3 regions of the Paenibacillus kandeliae genome follow, and region 3 is predicted to be linked to each of the others. Evidence: predicted binding sites of a transcription regulator. Region 3 holds the regulator's gene; each other region holds the start of a gene.
What was found. Region 3 encodes Rex, which represses fermentation and respiration genes when NADH is low (regulators of the CRP and FNR family bind a similar motif). Its sites were predicted from a motif close to TTGTGAAATATTTCACAA; they were not measured.

Region 1 (5,982 bases), 780 kb from region 3:
CGATGATGGCGATAATTTACAAAAAGTATCGTTTGCCTTTTCTCATGCCAGCCTTGACAGGAACGGCGGCGATTGTAATTCTGCTGGTGCTATTTCATGTGCCGTATTCGACCTATATGGTTGGCGGGCAATGGATTAACCAGCTGCTTGGACCGGGTGTGGTAGCACTTGCGTATCCATTATACAAGCAGCGCCAGCAATTGTTGAAAAACTGGCTGCCGATTGTTGGCGGATCGCTGGCAGGTGTATTTGCTGGTATGCTGAGCGGTATGCTTCTAGCACTGGTTTGTGGATTCAGCCGCAGCTTTATTTTGTCAGTCGTACCCAAATCGGTCACCACGCCGGTAGCCATTCAGATCGTTAATCATTTGGGCGGCGATTCGTCCCTGACCTCGGTATTCGTGATGATTGCCGGATTTACTGGAGCAGTGGCAGGCGTATACTTGCTGAAACTGTTCCGTATTCGGCATATGATTGGCAGTGGGATCGCTCTTGGTAGTGCTAGTCATGCGCTTGGTACCGCCAAGGCGCTAGAGATTGGCGAACGCGCCTCATCGATGAGTTCCATTGCGATGACCATTAGCGCAATTGTCGCTTCCATCATTGCGCCCCTGGTCGTTTGGCTTGTTTTTCATTAACAAATGAAGACCCTCTACACTGTCATGTGACAGCATAGAGGGTCTTTTGCATTTGGCAATGTGTGCAATTGTAATGGCACCAGTATTTACTATCAAATACCATCCACTGCTCATACAAACGGACGCGCATCTGTAACAATACAAGCACTATGAACTATCGTATATACAGCGTTTCGTCTAACCAAGCGCCACATCCAGAATCATCATAACAGTAAAGCCAATCATTAGACTCATAGATGCCAGATCCTTATTGCCATTTTCCTGTGATCCGGGTATCACTTCTTCAGCGACAACAAAGATCATCGCACCAGCGGCAAAGCAGAGCGCATACGGCAATAGGGGAGTGATCAATGTAACGGCAAGCACACCGACAACAGCTGCCATCGGCTCCACCATTCCAGATAGCTGACCGTAGAAGAATGCCTTGCGCCGACTCATGCCTTCCCCGCGAAGTGGCATGGAAACCGCCAATCCCTCAGGAAAGTTCTGAATTCCGATTCCGATAGCGAGTGCAATAGCGCCAGCAAGCGATTCGGTGGAGGTGCCATTGGCAACGGCGCCAAAGGCAACACCGACTGCCAATCCTTCTGGAATATTATGCAGCGTAATCGCAAAAACAAGCAATGTACTACGCCGCTTGTTGCCTGTACCCATCCCTTCCGGTCGGTGTCCATCGGTAGTAGGGTGCAGGGAAGGGTGTAAATGGGGAATGATTTTGTCAGCTGCCCACAAAAACAATCCACCAAGCATAAAGCCGATTGCTGCCGGAATCCAGCCGGGTAGCGAGCTGTCTCGTTCTGCCATTTCCAGTGCTGGAGCGATCAATGATCAGAAGCTAGCGGCAATCATCACTCCACCAGCAAAACCAAGCATACCGTCAAACACCTTTTGATTTAGCTTTTTCGAGGTGAATACGAGTGCGGCACCGAGCGCCGTCATGCCCCATGTAAATAACGTTGCGAGAAATGCCTGCATGATGGGGGGAATACCTTGAAACCACTCAATCATATGTAGGGTCACGCTCCTTCAGAGTAAGGTATGTGGATGGAAGCATGAATGTTGATATCTATCATGGATTAACCTCATCGCCTGTCTATCTACCATATGTAATGGAATATTTGTACATGTATAGCGGTGTCTGCGTAATCGGCTTTGATTTTCCAGTAGTCTCCATTTGTATTGTATTCTTCTAAATGTAAACGTGAACAAGCAGAAAGGGCAAGGAATTTTGTGATTTCGATCACTTTTTGTCACTTTTTGTTTTATTTTTAGATACTTTTAGTGATAAAAATCACAATCGGTCAGTAACTTTTTTTCTAAACTTGGAATAGCTTTTCGGGCGGGCTGCATAAAAGCGATTGTACATAGACGCAGCATAGCTCCAAATTAACCAATCATTATGAATAATCAGGGGAGAAAGGAAGATTCGTATGGATGTCATTATGTTATCACGCATTCAATACGCGCTCACAACCGTGTTTCACTTCTTCTTCGTGCCGGTATCGATTGGCCTTGTGCTACTCGTTGCCTTGCTGGAGACGATGTATGTTGTGACCAAAAACGAGCAGTACAAAGTATTAACCAAGTTCTGGGGAAAGTTATTTCTAATCAACTTTGCCGTTGGTGTGGTTACTGGGATTTTGCAGGAGTTTCAGTTCGGGATGAACTGGTCCAGCTATTCGCGTTTTGTCGGTGACGTATTCGGTGCGCCGCTGGCGGTCGAAGCATTGCTTGCCTTTTTTATGGAGTCGACCTTTATCGGGCTATGGGTATTTGGTTGGGATCGATTGTCGAAAAAGGTTCATCTGCTCTGTATCTGGCTGGTAACGCTCGGTACAACGCTATCAGCGTTCTGGATTCTGGCGGCGAACTCATTTATGCAGCATCCGGTTGGCTTTACGATTCAGAATGGACGTGCAGAGATGAATGACTTTCTGGCATTGCTGACCAATGGACAGCTGCTAGTGGAATTCCCGCATACTGTATTCGGTTCGTATCTGACAGGTGCCTTTCTCATGGCAGGTGTCAGTGCATACAAGCTGCTGCGTAAGCAGGATGTGCAGTTATTTAAAAAGACCTTCAAGCTCGGCATTATCGTCGGTCTGATCTCGTCGCTGGTTGTCGCATTCAGCGGTCATGATCAAGCAAAATATCTGGTACAAACGCAGCCGATGAAAATGGCGGCAGCGGAAGGCATCTGGGAAACAACACCAGAACAAGCACCGTGGATGCTATTTGGCGGTATAGATACAGACAATCACCGCAATTCCTATGAAATCAATTTCCCGCTGAAGGGTCTGCTCAGCTACCTGTCATATGGTACATTTACCGGTTCTGTGACGGGGATGAATGATCTGCAAGCACAATATGAGCAAACATATGGCGATGGACAATACATCCCGCCAGTAAAAACAACCTTTTGGAGCTTCCGCTTTATGGTAGCGGGCGGCGGTCTGCTGATCGTAATGTCGCTGATTGGCGCGTGGATGCTGCTCCGTCGCCGTACCGAACGTATGCCGAAGTGGTATTTGTGGGCGATGACATGGAGTATTGCGCTGCCGTTCCTTTCCAATACCACTGGCTGGCTGATGACAGAGATCGGACGACAGCCGTGGACGGTATTCGGACTGATGACAACAGCGGATAGCGTATCGCCCAATGTTAGCGCAGGTTCAGTGCTGTTCTCGATTATTACGTTTACGCTTATCTATTCTGTGCTGGGTGGCGTCATGGTCTATCTGTTCGTCAAAGTTATCAAACAAGGTCCGGTGGATGAGCAACCGCAAGACGACCATCTGCACAGCGATCCGTTTGAAATGGAGGGAATGAAGCATGCTGTCTCTTAATGAATTGTGGTTTGTGCTGATTGCGGTACTATTTGTTGGCTTCTTCTTTCTGGAAGGTTTTGATTTTGGCGTGGGCATGTCGACCATGTTCGTCGCTCGTAATGATAAGGAAAAGCGGTTGCTGATCAATTCTATCGGTCCGTTTTGGGATGGCAATGAGGTATGGCTCCTGACAGCGGGCGGTGCGATGTTTGCGGCATTTCCCAATTGGTATGCGACGCTGTTCAGCGGATTTTATCTGCCGTTTGTCGCGCTACTACTGGCATTGATTGCACGCGGGGTCGCATTTGAATTTCGCGGGAAGGTTGGGCATACCACTTGGACAAAGGTTTGGGATTGGTGTATTTTCCTAGGTAGTCTGCTGCCGCCGCTGCTGTTTGGCGTTGCCTTTTCCACGATGTTAAAAGGATTGCCGATTGATGGCGATATGCAGATGCGTGCTGGTTTCTTCGATGTGATCAATGTGTATTCGCTCGTAGCGGGTGTAACGACTGTGATGCTCTGCCTTGTGCATGGATTGATGTTCGCAGCGCTGCGCACGACAGGGGAGCTTCGCGAACGGTCGCATCGTCTGGCACAGCGCTTGCTCGTTCCACTAGCGGGATTGCTTGTGCTGGTAGCAGTATTGACGGCGCTGTATACCGACGCATTCCGTGTACGCGGTACGGCGCTGATCGTGATGGCAGTTGTTGGTTTTGTCGCTTTTGTACTGGCAGGTTATTTTATTCAGAAGCGTCGCGAGGGCTGGGCATTCGGTATGACAGGCGCATTGATTGCGCTGGCTATTTCCGGTGTGTTCGTCTCTTTATTCCCGCGCGTGATGGTGAGTTCATTAGGAGCGATGTATGATCTAACCGTGTACAATGCTTCATCCGGTGCATATTCACTGAAGGTGATGACGATTGTGGCGCTATCATTACTGCCATTTGTGCTAGGCTATCAGATTTGGAGCTATTTTGTATTCCATAAACGGTTGAACGAGAAGACACATTTGGAATATTAAATGTATAGAATGAGCAATGTCTGAAGCTTCTATATGCACGTAATGAGTATGGATACTGCAATGATGTATCTCCATATTCAGTAAGCAATACCTGTAACCAAAGGATGCAGCTACATGATGCCTATGAGAAGCGACTATAGGCATCATGATTGTCGTATTCTTTCTCAAACAATCGATATATGAAATGATAGTAAAGAGGTGGCACGCATGGGCAGAGATTTGTGGAAGCTGGAAGGGATTCGACGTGTCATGATATGGACGGCATTACTCACGCTGGTGCAGTCGGTCGTCATCATTATGCAAAGCGTCTGGCTGGCACAGGCGGTCAGCGGACTCTTCAATGGGGATGCGCTAGAACGTCAGCTTGGTCATATCGGCGGTTTTGTGAGCGCATGGATTCTTCGTCAGCTGCTGTCCATGCTGCTACAAAAGCTAGCATATCGATTTGCCGAAACGACCGGACAACAGCTGCGTCGCGCGCTAATGGATAAGCTATTCGTGCTTGGACCGCGCTATGTAATGGGGCAAGGAACAGGAAATATGGTTACGCTAGTACGTGAAGGCATTGCCAAATACCGTACTTATTTGGAGCTAATCATTCCGCGCATGTTATCCAACGGCTTGACCCCGCTGCTTATTGGCATCTGGGTGCTGCGATTGGATTGGCTATCTGCACTGATTCTTGGATTGGTATTTCCGATCTTGATCGCATTTATGATTTTGCTTGGTCTGGCTGCGCAAAAGCAGATGGATCGGCAATGGGCAACGTATCGAGTGTTGTCTAATCATTTTGTTGATTCGTTGCGTGGATTAGAGACGCTGCGCTTTCTCGGTCGCAGCAAGGCGCATGGCGCGACCATTGTGCGGACGAGCGAGCAGTATCGCAAGGCGACATTATCTTCCATGAAAGTAGCATTTCTATCGTCGTTTGCATTGGACTTTTTTACCATGCTAACGGTAGCTGTTGTGGCAGTTAGTCTAGGTTTGCGATTGGTCAACGGTGGGATGCTGCTTGAACCAGCGCTAACTATTTTGATTATAGCGCCTGAATTTTTCGTGCCGATTCGTTCGCTTGGAGCAGATTATCATGCAACGATGGATGGCAAGGAAGCGGGCGAGGAAATTCGCCGTATTTTACAGCAGTCTGTAGTGGGCGAAGAAATGGTAGAACAGCAGAATGGTACAAACTGGATTGCTGCGCAACCAAATGCCATATGGAATCAGGATAGTGTGCTTTCGTTGGAACATCTATCTGTCGTTTACGGTCAATCGCCGATGCAGCAGAACATTCCATCTGGGCAAAAAGAGTCTTCCTCTCATTCAAAGCAAGGCTTATCTGGTCAAGCACAAGCTTCATTCCGCACGCAAGAAAACGTTATGACACAAGATCACTATACTGCTCTACATGATATTTCGTTTACATGGCAAGGGAGTGGCAAAATTGGCGTTATCGGCGCCAGTGGAGCGGGCAAATCTACCCTGATCGACGTACTTG
Region 2 (5,982 bases), 350 kb from region 3:
CAGATACCCACTCATCGAAAATAAAGCCACCCCAGCGATCCCCGCTACAAATCCTGCACCGATCGAAAGCAGAATATCTTTGCGTTCCTGAAGCATTGCTTTGGCAAAAATGGACCATTCGCTCATCCGACCACCTCCTGACGACGGTTATAAATCATTTCTGCATACAATGGAGCAGTATGCAGTAGCTGCTCATGCGTTCCGCTAGATTGAAGCTTGCCTTGTTCCATAAACAGAATCCGATCGGCATCGCGAATCGTATGCAGTCGATGGGCAATTGTAATAACAGTTGCATGCTGAGACAGTAGGCGAATCGAACGCATAAGGACACGTTCGGTATGCAGGTCTAAACCCGTTGTCGGTTCATCGAATAGCAGCACAGAGGGCTTTTTCAAAAAGGCACGCGCCAGAGCGAGCCGCTGCTTTTCGCCACCAGACAATCCACGTCCACCTTCACCGACCAGTGTGTCATAGCCGTGTTCTAACTGTGCAACCAATTCCGTCAATCCAGCCAACTCGGCTGCCGCAGCAATGTCTGCTCTGGATACTTCTCCATCCACCGCAATGGCAATATTGTCGGCAAAGGTACCTGCAAATATATAAGGATGCTGCGTAATATAACCGATTTGTGCAAACCACGCCTGCTCATTGCTAAGAGACAGCGGCTGATTATTTATACGAACATCGCCGACCGAAGGAGGGAGCAGACCAGCAATCAGATGGAGCAGCGTCGTTTTGCCAGCACCACTTTTGCCAACGATAGCGATATTCTGTCCCGGTTCAATACATAACGAATCGATCGTAAGCTGGAAATCTCCCGCACCGTAATCGAAAGCGACATTTTGTATCTCGATCACGGGTGCCTGCGATTGGATGAATGGCAGAATCCTAGAGGAGTACGTAGGCATATGGCTTACCATGTCCGTCTGTGCCTGCTCTTTGCTACCGTTCTGCTGCACATTTGCCTCGTTCAGCAGCACTTCAATATTGCGAATAGCCCCCATACTTGTACGCCCGCCATGAAAGGCAGTACCCATATTTTTAAGCATATTATAGAACTCAGGTACAAGCAGTAGAATCAGAAATGCCACATGAAAGTGTAGCGTCTTGAACACAACGAGCTGCAATGCCAGCTCCAACGCCACAATACCAATACCGAGCATAACAATCGTTTCGAGTGCAAAGGTATTCGTAAAAGCCACCTTTAATATGCTCATGGTAGAATCCCGATAGCCCAAGCTACGCTGCTCAATCTTCTGCTGCTGTTCTTTGGTACGTCCAAACAGCTTGAGAGTGAGTAGTCCTTGCAGCGAGTCCAGAAAGGTACCGGAAAACAAAGCTAGCTGTTGAAACTTTTCTTCGGACTTTTGCTTCGTTTGTATACCGATCAATGCCATAAACAGCGGAATAAATGGTGCTGTAAATAGCAGAATCAGTCCTGACGGAATATGCAGACTGAAGACAACGATCAAAATCATCAGCGGCATGATGGACGCTTCGATCATTTTAGGTACATACTGGCTAAAATAAGCATCAGCTTCATCGACAGTATCCAGTGCTAGACTGATTTTACTGCCTGTTTGCCCTTGTCGTGCAGACATCAGTGGATGCGAAGCCAGCAGGCGCAGTAATCGCAAACGCAAGGCGCGCTTCGCATCTGCGGCAATATTCAGCCCAATAGAGCCATTGATATAGGAAATCCATGTGCGCATGATCATAACTACAAGTAATGCGATAGCAACCCAGAGCCATGAACGCAGCGAAGCAGATTCTACGAAAATCTGCTGCACCGCTTCAGCTAGCAGCACAGCCTGCATAATGGTCATGACACCGAGCGCGAAGGAGAGCAGCCGAAGCAGTAACTTCCGTTTGCGCTGAGTGTACATAAGCTCTTTTAAAAGCCCAGCGTTCTTTTTCATAGATGGAAACCTCCTTAACGTTTCCCTTTGACATAATCGGCATCAAATAGAAACAGTCGGAATACGAGGGCAAGGGATGGAATCAACAGCAGCAGCCCGCCGATAAAAACGGAAACTAGAGCAATGCCCATCGCTTCTCCTGTAGCACTACCCTGTACGGTAATATAAGGGTCCAGAATGTACGGATAATGCCCAATCCCATAAGCGAAAAAGGCACAACCAAATTGCAGCATCACCGCAATGAATGCCCAGCCGTAATGACGTCCTTTATAAAGAAGCCACAATACAATCAAGAAACAGAGAACGGATAAACCGAGCAGCCACCACAGATTCATCATATTTTGAAAATGACGTTCATTGTGCTGGCTTAAATACAAAAATGCTGTAAACGCCGCAATAATCGTCGGCGTACTCCAGAACAGTGCATAGCTGCGCAGTAATTCCAATGCTGGCTTATCATCTGCCCGATGTGCATAAAAGGATAGGAAGCAAGCGCTAATAAACAATACCGAGGTTAGTGCCAAAGCGACAATGCTCCAAGCAAGCGGGCTGGTCAGCAGTTTGATATATTCGAGATGCACCGATCCATTTTGCTCTATAATAAATCCACCTTCGGACAGCACCAATGCTACCGACAACGAGGCTGGAATCAGCAGCCCGGTTGCGCCATACAGAAACAAAAAGACGATATTTTTCTTAGAACCGTAATTTTCAAACGCGTAAAAAGCACCGCGAACCGCTAGCAAAATAATTGCGATACTACCTGGCACCAGTAGAGCGGCTCCATAATAATGCGCAGCATCGGGGAAGAATCCAATTAAACCGATAAAGAAAAATACAAAGAACACATTCGTGATTTCCCAAACCGGCGACAGATAGCGAGCAATCAGGCGATTGATCAAATGATCCTTACCGGTTGCTCTTGCATAGAAGGCAAAGAAGCCTGCGCCAAAGTCGATGGATGCAATAATCAAATATCCGTATAAAAATATCCATAATACCGAAATACCAATCATTTCATAGCTCATGATGGAAGGTCACCTGCTTCCTTAGGCATCGCCGTATGTGCATGGGCGGCTTTTTCTAGTTCCGCTTCCGCAGGATTGTTCAAGAATAGTCGGCGCAGCACGATAATACAGAGTGTTCCGAGAATGATATACAGCAACAAAAAGACGAAAAAGAGCGGCATGATGCTAGGAGAAGTGGTAGCGGCTTCTTGCACACGCATATAACCGCGAATGATCCACGGCTGCCGTCCGACTTCGGCATAAAACCAGCCCAGCTCCACCGCGAGAAAAGCAAGTGGTGCTCCGAGCACAATCGTACGCAGCATCCAACGATGATGCTCGTTGCGCTTTTTCCAGAATAACAGTACAAAAAACAAGGCAGATACAGCGAGCAGAATAAAGCCGATACTGACCATGAAATCGAACAAATAATGGATCATCAGCGGCGGCTGTTGATCAGCAGGAAATTCATTCAAGCCTGTAACCTCAGCATTGAAATCACTAAATGCCAAAAAGCTAAGCGCCTTCGGTAGATGTAGCGCACCGATCACTTCACGTTCTGCATTGAGCCAGCCAAGGAAGATCAGATCTGCTCCTTTTTCAGTCTCAAAATGCCATTCGGCGGCAGCGAGCTTTTCCGGTTGATGCTCTGCGAGGAATTTGGCAGACGTATCGCCTGCAAATGCTGTGAGAAAGCTGAAGATCAGCAGCACGCCCATCATTAACTTGAGCGCTTTTTTGCTGTAAACGGTAGCTCCTTTTTTCAAAATGGAAAAGGCAGCAATACCCGCCAACAGAGCAGCGCCAGTCATATAGGCGGATGTTAGTACGTGGAATACTTTAGAGGGTGTGGCTTCGTTGAACATTGCTTGCAGTGGATAAACCGCTGTAAATTGTCCACCTTCTAGTACAAATCCGCTTGGCTGATTCATAAAACCGTTGACTGTCGTGATGAAAAAAGCGGACATGGAAGCGCCCAATACAATCGGAATCGTTAGCAGCCAATGAAGATAAGGGTTGCGGAATCGCTCCCAAGTGTACAGGTAAATGCCTAGAAAAATAGCTTCAAAGAAAAAGGCGAATACTTCCAAGAACAGGGGAAGTGCAATTACATTTCCGGCAAGCTGCATAAAATTAGGCCATACCAGCGCCAATTGCAACGAAATCGCAGTTCCTGTCACCACACCTACGGCAACAGAAATAATAAATCCACGCGTCCAGCGTTTTGCCATGAGCGTATAGTGCTTGTCTTTTTTACGAATGCCTACCAGCTCTGCAATCGAAATCATAAGCGGGATCGCAACACCAATCGTTGCAAAAATAACATGGAAAGATAGCGTCAGCCCGGTCACCAGTCGGCTCCAAAGTACTGTGTCGATCATCATGATAGGTATCCTTTCTTTGATTACTGTAAGATGATGTTCCTGATGGGGCTTAGCGTATCAATTTTTTGATGAATGATGTGACTTTTGTTACACTTTTCAAACAAATAACAAAGCTTTGCGTCAATTTTGTGAAAAAATGCACAATAACTCTTTCGAGCTATTGCGCATTTAGGGGAAGCGTGATTAAAGAGCACTACTATTTCCAACTTCTAATATTTACCATGGAATACGTTTGGTGTCGTCAAAGAAACTGCCTGTAGGGCCTTGTTCATCCAGCGTTGCCAAATGAATAGCGATTGCAGCCCCTTGTTCCGGTGTACGGGTTCCACTAAAGTTATTAAATTCAGTAGCCACATGCCCTGGTGCAGCGGAGTTTACTTTGATGTTGTTTTTGGCCAATTCTCTTGCATAATGGACGGTTAGAGCGTTCAGTGCTGTTTTGGAGGAAGAGTAGGAGATAGAGGGCTGTCCCACAAATGCGCCTTCATCTCCCAGCGATCCTCGCAGACTGGAGATGTTCACGATGCGCCCAGCGGCAGATTTTCGTAACAGGGGCAGCATCTGATTAATGATTGAAACGACGCCGAATACGTTTGTTTCATAAACGTGTCGGAATTCCGTTGCATCGGCATCTCTGGGTTTGTTTCGGGAAGCAGCAACACCTGCATTGTTGATTAAAATATCCAAACGTCCATATTGCTTTTGGATGGTGTCATAGGATTGTTCAATGGAGGATGGATCCGTAACATCCATCTGTATAAAGTGAACTTCCCCTTCATGTTGTAGATCGTTTGCAGCCGCAATACCTCGTTCAGCATTGCGACTTCCCAAATATACGATGATGCCTTGATTAGCAAGCCCTTTAACGATTGCCTTCCCGATGCCTTGATTGGCTCCTGTAACTAGTGCAATTGTTTTAGATGTCATAGTGTTCATGCTCCTTGCCTTTTTTATTTTTTAATTTGGTGAGTTTGATGTTGATCACATTTTGTAATTCAATCATTTGTTGAGCCAGTTTCTGTTTGTGATGTTCTAGCATGTCATACCGTTCCTCGGATATGTTGAGGTGAAGGTAGTGCTTAATATCTTCCAGCGACATACCCATCTTTTTGAGACAAGCAATGAGTTGAAGGGTATCCACATTCTCTTGGCTATAGATTCGATGACCAATCTCATTTCGAGCGATAGGCGGAATCAATCCAGTTTTTTCGTAAAACAGTATGGTATCTTTGCTTAGTCCACTTCGATCTGCTGTTTGTTTCAGTGGATACATTTTGTTCATGTCATCACCGCTTTCTCTACTGGATATAGTCGATACTACACCCCGGAGTAAACTCTGGGTCAATAGCAAAAATGCAGCTATGTCTATTTTAAAAAACAAAGACTATTTGCACGAAGCAATGTGCAGGTTCAGTCTAATAAAAAAAGAAGACAGCGATACATGCTGCCTTCTTGTATGTGTAACGATGGATTATGCTTTGCCTGATGATTCCTTTATAGAATGCAATGCAAGCAAAGGATCATATGCAATGCAAGCGAAACATCAGGAACTGCTACTGCATGAGCTGCAAGAACTTCCGCTGCTACAAGAGCTACTGCTACAGGAACTGCTGCTACACGAACTACCGGAATCATGCGAATGATGATGTCCGCCCGAATGATTAGAGTGAT
Region 3 (5,982 bases):
TCCGCGCCAGGCAGATCATTTTGCAGCAGTTCCATCGCTCGCTGCTGGGTGACTGTACCGGCGGTTTTCTCGACATGCACAGCATTGTTTCCTTGCGCTGGTGTGCCGTCTGTGTTGAATTTTACCCAGACCATCACATCCTGCTGTTGATCGTTCTGACCTTGAATGACCCAGTAGATGGACTTGTCATTCCAGACGGAATGATAGCTGGTCGTTACCGCAGATAGCTTGGCATTCTGCTGTGCTACTTCTAGCGCCGCCTGCTCCTGACTCCACGGCTTCGCCATCACATGTACATAAAACTGGTTCACACCCAAGATGATCAGACCGATCACTGTAATGATAATCGCAATCCATTTACCCGTTCCCAAATTTCGCAAGACACGCCATCCTTTCTGTATCGTTACGCTTTCGGTCAGCGTGTAAGCAAGCCTTCAAATGCCGATTGTGCTTCACGACGAATTTTCTCTTCGTCCAGTGTCAAGGATACGCCATCCTTGATCAGCTGTTTCCCATCAACCCATACATGCAGCACATCTTTGGCACATGCAGAATATACAGTATGAGAAATGAAATCAGTAAACGGCAGGAAATGTGGCTGATCGATATTGAGCGACGTAATATCCGCCTTCATGCCGACCTTGAATGTACCTGTATTGTTCAGGAATACCGATTGAGCACCATATTCCGTACCCATACGCAGCGCTTCCGATGCAGGTACAGCAGTTGGGTCGCCGGATACACCTTTGTGAATCAGTGCAGCCAGACGCATTTCCTCAAACATATCCAGATTGTTATTGCTGGCAGGACCATCTGTACCGAGAGATACGACCACGCCTGCTTTCAGCAGATCTGGTACACGTGCCACACCGCTAGCAAGCTTCAGGTTGCTACCCGGATTATGGGAAACCGTAACCTTGTGAGCCGCCAGTGTAGCAATCTCTTCATCATTCAGATGCACAGCATGTGCAAGTAGCGTTGGACGTGTGAACATGCCCAACTTTTCCAAATGAGCAACCGGACGCAAACCGTAATCACGTACGTTTTGCTCGACTTCGGCAATCGTTTCGGACATATGTGTATGCAGCGGCACATCCAGATCGTGTGCAGCTTGTACGAATTGTTCAATGTATGCAGGTGGGCAAGTGTACGGTGCATGCGGAGACATCATAGTGGTGATACGTCCGTCTGCTTTGCCGTGCCAATCACGTACGAATTGGATCGATTGGTTCAGCTTTTGCTTTTGCTCCTCTTCTGAACACAGACCGATAACGCCTCTCATCAGTACGGCTCTCATACCGGATTGCTCTACCACTTCCGCTACACGCTCGGAACGGTCGTACATATCGAGGAATGTGGTGGTGCCGCCTTTGAGCATTTCCAGTACCGACAATGCGGTTCCTGTGTATACATCATCGCTCGTAAATTTAGCTTCCATTGGCCACATTTTCTCTTGCAACCATACTTGCAGCGCCAGATCGTCGCCAAAGCCGCGCAGCAATGACATCGCCGCGTGACCGTGACTGTTCACCAGACCAGGAATGAAGAATTGGTGGCGTCCGTCTACAATGGCAACGTCATCGCCTACTTGCGGCTCCTCTTCACCAATATACGTAATCAGGTCATCCTCAACGACCATGTAGCCATGCAATACTGGCTTTTCGGCGTTGGGTACAGCGAAAATACCGTTTTTGATCATCCATTTACTCGGAGAGTTGTTCATTGACTTCTAATTCCTTTCCATCTTCAAGGTAGTATGCCAAACTGAGCAGATCAGTCGTAAAATCAGCTGTATGCACACGCACATGCGGTGGTGTTCTTAAAATAATCGGTGCAAAATTCAAAATCGCCTCAATGCCCGCTTCCACCAGCTGATCAGCAACACGCTGCGCTTCTGTATTCGGCACAGTAATGATACCTACGCGGATATTTTGTTCTTTTACCGCGTTCGATAACTCACTGATTGGCTGTACAGTCAACGTATTGATTTTGCTACCTACCTTAGGCTCGTAGGAATCGAATACAGCGATAATCTTCATCGTTTCCTGCAAATAGGCATTGTAGTTGGATAGAGCGTGTCCCAGATTACCAGCACCAATCAGTGCTACATTGATCTGCTGATCCAGCTTCAGAATATGACGAATCTTCTCAATCAGATACGATACATCATAACCGATACCCTTGCGTCCAAAATCGCCGAAGTAAGCAAGATCCTTGCGGATTTGCGCTGGATTCAGATCCAGCTTCTGCCCCAGCTCCTGCGAGGATACCGTTGGTACCTCGCGGGTATGCAGTTCATTCAGATATCTCAAATAGACAGGTAATCTTCGCACGACAGCTTCAGATATTTTTTCGGATTTCATGCTTGCTCCCCCTCTTGATTTGCAGCTTCCGCTTCCAGCGGCCGTTGTTCCAGCCATTCGGCGATACGGGGAATCATCTGCTGGGTTGGCATATGTTCCATTTTGGGACCAGGCAGCGAATAAAGAAAATGTCTGCCGTAATAAGCCTCAATCACCCGCGTATCATAAATCAGTACGATTCCTCGGTCATTTGCCGTACGGACGAGACGTCCAAAGCCCTGCTTAAACCGGATCACTGCCTGCGGCACGGATAATTTCATAAATGGGTTTTTCTTTTCTTTTTTCAAGCGTTCACTTTTGGCTTCTACGAGCGGATGATTCGGCGGCTGGAATGGCAACCGCACAATTGCCAGGCAGGTCAGCGCCTCGCCTGGAATATCGACACCTTCCCAGAAGCTGCTTGTTCCGAGCAATACGGAAGCAGGATGCTCCTGAAAACGACGTGTCAACTTGGTACGGCTGCCGCCATCCACGCCCTGACCGAATACGGCAATCTCACTTGTAGATAAATTCTCTTTCAATGGCTCATACACCTGCTTGAGCATCCGGTATGAGGTAAATAATACCAGCATCCGTCCTCGGGTCGCCCGCGCAGCGTCTGCCAACGAATCGGCAAGCATAGCTACAAAATTCTGATCGCCCACACTGCCCTTCAGACTTGGAAAATCGCGCGGAATCAATACTAGTGATTGCTCGCGATAATTAAATGGCGATTCCAACATCACCGTATTGAGCTTGTTGTTCTGCTCTGCTTCCTTCAATCCCAGTTGCTCGATCATATACTGGAACGTTTTATCAATCGAGAGCGTTGCCGATGTAAGAATGATGCTTTTCTTTTTATCAAAAAAGTGTTCTTTCAGCTGCTGACTCACATCGACCGGTACGGCATACATTTGCAGCGATTTGCTGCGGTAATTGCCATTGGCTTCGTACCAATATACCGTTTCTACACTATCCAGCTTGATAAAATGGCGCAAATCATCGCGTACCGCACCCAAATCCTTGAACAGCCCAGTTACATCGGTAACCAGCCCTTCGTTAACAAGCACATCATCGGATTCTTTGATTTTGCCCATCGTGTGCTCGCCCTGACGAACAATCTGACTGAGTGCAATATGAATGCGGTTCTCCAACTCGGTAATCTTTTCCCATTCTTCCGGCTTGTTCTGTGGAAGTAAACGCAGAGTAAACTGACCTGCTTCGCCTGGTGCAGCATCGCTGCGCTGTGGCAAAAGCGCAAACAGCAGCTCGCTCAGCTTATCCCAGTCTTCTTTCACATCTATGAGTTCAGGATATAGATTGTCAATTGCAATCGCCCATTCCATACCACGCTCACTGCCCGATGATCCCAGCTGCTGGCGAAGCACGGCAAGCTGTCCATTTTTGCTGTCCTTGAATAGACGCAGCAGAGGTTGAACCAATGTGAAATATTTCATGTGCATACCCAGATGCTTACCTGCCACATCCTCCAAATGATGCGCCTCGTCAATGACCAGTCGTTCATAGGAAGGCAGCAATTGATGCCCTGCCTTGATGTCGGTAAACAGCTTGGAGTGATTGGTGATCACTACGTCTGCTGCTCCCGCTTCATGCTTGGCACGGTGATAGTAGCATTGCTTAAACCACGGACAGGCGCGTCCAAGACAGGAATCGGTATCGCTTGCCACCGTTTCCCAGAACTCACCGCCCCGATTGCCCATATTCAATTCCTCATCGTCTCCGGTTTCAGTAGCGGTCAGCCAGACAATCATCTGAGCGGCAATCAACACATCTTCCTTCGGACTCTGGAATTCTTTTGTATTTATTTTATGCTCAAATTTGCGCAGACACAAATAATGCTGTCGGCCCTTGAACACGGCAGCACGAAAGGCAAACGGAATCACCTGCGTCAACAGCGGAACATCGCGCTCACGCAGTTGCTCCTGTAGATTGATCGTATGCGTACTAACCATGACGCGCTCACTGTTCTTCACGCTATGGTAAATGGATGGCAGCAAATAGCCGAGCGATTTGCCTGTTCCAGTGCCTGCCTCGATCAGCAGATGCTTATCATCGGATAATGCTCGAATAACCTCGTCGAACATATGGTTCTGAGGCTGACGTTCTTCATAATCCGGCAGCAGCTTACGCAAATTATCCTTCACCTGCTGCAAAAACTCTTCAAATGATGTATCCGCCAGCGGCATATTGCCACGTTCATCCTCGGCGGACGGAATATCGATCCAATCGCCTACTTTTAGAGCTAACTGACGATAAAAGCGATGGCTGTCCAAATCTTGTACCGGCTGCGCTTCACGCTCCATACGCACCCCGTCAAAATACCAGCCTAGATCGCTATCCTGATTGTCGAACAGCTCAGACAATCGCTGCACGGTAATGAGCGGCAGCTCGTTCAGCTCCTCAATACATTTCAAAAAAACATACGCCGTCGCCAGCGCATCACTATCCGCCTGATGCGGACGGTCATGCTGAAAGCCGAGCGAGCTGCTGACCATGCTCAGCTGATAACTAGGCAGATTCGGAAAGAAAATGCGTAGGAAATCCATCGTATCCAGCACGCGACCTGTAAAAGGCAAATAACCCGTACGATCCAGCGCACGCTGCAAAAAGCCGAGGTCAAAGCCTACATTGTGTCCGACTAGTACAGCGTCCTCCAGCAGCGGGATCATATCCAGCATCACATCGTCGAGCTCCGGCGCGTCCTTCACATCGTCATTGCTAATGCCAGTCAATCCACTGATAAAAGCCGGAATGGAGACGGACGGCTTCACCATCGAACTGTATACCTGTGAAATGGTTGAATCATGATCTATAATGGCAAGTCCCACTTGGATAATATCATCCGTCGATTGGGTTCCTGTTGTTTCAAAATCCAGTACAGCAAATTTCATGGATGTCTAAATCCTTTCCCTGCAGTTGTCTGATCCTGGTGTAAACATACTCAACTATCAGCATACCAGAAGACCGCAGTTTTGAAAATCAACCACACGCACCCACAACAAAAGGTGATACCGGGCGCGAATCGGCTCGCACAGTATCACCCTGCTTCGGCGTTTATGAATGATTACAGTATACCCCAAATCGAACGGTTGTTCCACAGGTTTGTGTAAACACCTCGGAATGGTTCGCAATTTGTAGATACCAGCCAAGCAATGATTTACACTCGCCGTCTGCTAGATTATATTAAGTATAAATACCTTGCTGCGTTGATTACTAAGCACTATACCCCTGCATATATCATCCTAATCAAGCGCTTATATTCCAAAGGAGATATTTTATTGAACAGCTTACTTGCAAGAATGATTGTATGTTTCTCCGTTTTGATCGTGATTGGGTTTGCCATTGTGGGATTGACGGTCTATCAATCCTCAAATTCATTAGTGACTCAGTCTATTGGCACACAGGCTGAACAGGTTGCTCTCCGAGCAAGCGCATTGATCGATCCGGTACAGTATTCTGCCATTCCAGCTCGCGAAGGTGGCGAGACAGCTTATTATACCAAGCTTCGTCAGCAGCTGAATCAACTACGCGAGGATAATGGCTTCCGCTATATTTATACAATGAATCGCACGATGAACAACGGTCAAGAGCAATATGTCTACATTGTAGATGGTGCGCC

Region 1: ABXR35_RS07345 (cytochrome ubiquinol oxidase subunit I) is a predicted target of Rex. The motif match lies at 1,918-1,935, and genes of this name have one in related genera.
Region 2: ABXR35_RS08950 (cytochrome ubiquinol oxidase subunit I) is a predicted target of Rex. The motif match lies at 4,438-4,455, and genes of this name have one in related genera.

Annotation. Positions count from the first base shown of each region.
Region 1 covers NZ_JBFDUZ010000001.1:1,675,840-1,681,821, forward strand. Annotated here, with positions in the region: gene ABXR35_RS07335 (LrgB family protein) at 1-638, shown strand, start outside; partial or broken gene ABXR35_RS07340 (ZIP family metal transporter) at 816-1,646, opposite strand; gene ABXR35_RS07345 (cytochrome ubiquinol oxidase subunit I) at 2,069-3,484, shown strand; gene cydB (cytochrome d ubiquinol oxidase subunit II) at 3,471-4,487, shown strand; gene ABXR35_RS07355 (ABC transporter ATP-binding protein/permease) at 4,695-5,982, shown strand, end outside.
Region 2 covers NZ_JBFDUZ010000001.1:2,098,226-2,104,207, reverse strand. Annotated here, with positions in the region: gene cydC (thiol reductant ABC exporter subunit CydC) at 1-126, opposite strand, end outside; gene cydD (thiol reductant ABC exporter subunit CydD) at 123-1,919, opposite strand; gene ABXR35_RS08955 (cytochrome d ubiquinol oxidase subunit II) at 1,934-2,947, opposite strand; gene ABXR35_RS08950 (cytochrome ubiquinol oxidase subunit I) at 2,944-4,311, opposite strand; gene ABXR35_RS08945 (SDR family oxidoreductase) at 4,528-5,238, opposite strand; gene ABXR35_RS08940 (MerR family transcriptional regulator) at 5,228-5,593, opposite strand; gene ABXR35_RS08935 (UCP032817 domain-containing protein) at 5,855-5,982, opposite strand, start outside.
Region 3 covers NZ_JBFDUZ010000001.1:2,450,926-2,456,907, forward strand. Annotated here, with positions in the region: gene ABXR35_RS10410 (cell wall elongation regulator TseB-like domain-containing protein) at 1-380, opposite strand, end outside; gene ABXR35_RS10415 (amidohydrolase) at 416-1,723, opposite strand; gene ABXR35_RS10420 (redox-sensing transcriptional repressor Rex) at 1,704-2,363, opposite strand; gene dinG (ATP-dependent DNA helicase DinG) at 2,360-5,254, opposite strand; gene ABXR35_RS10430 (methyl-accepting chemotaxis protein) at 5,642-5,982, shown strand, end outside.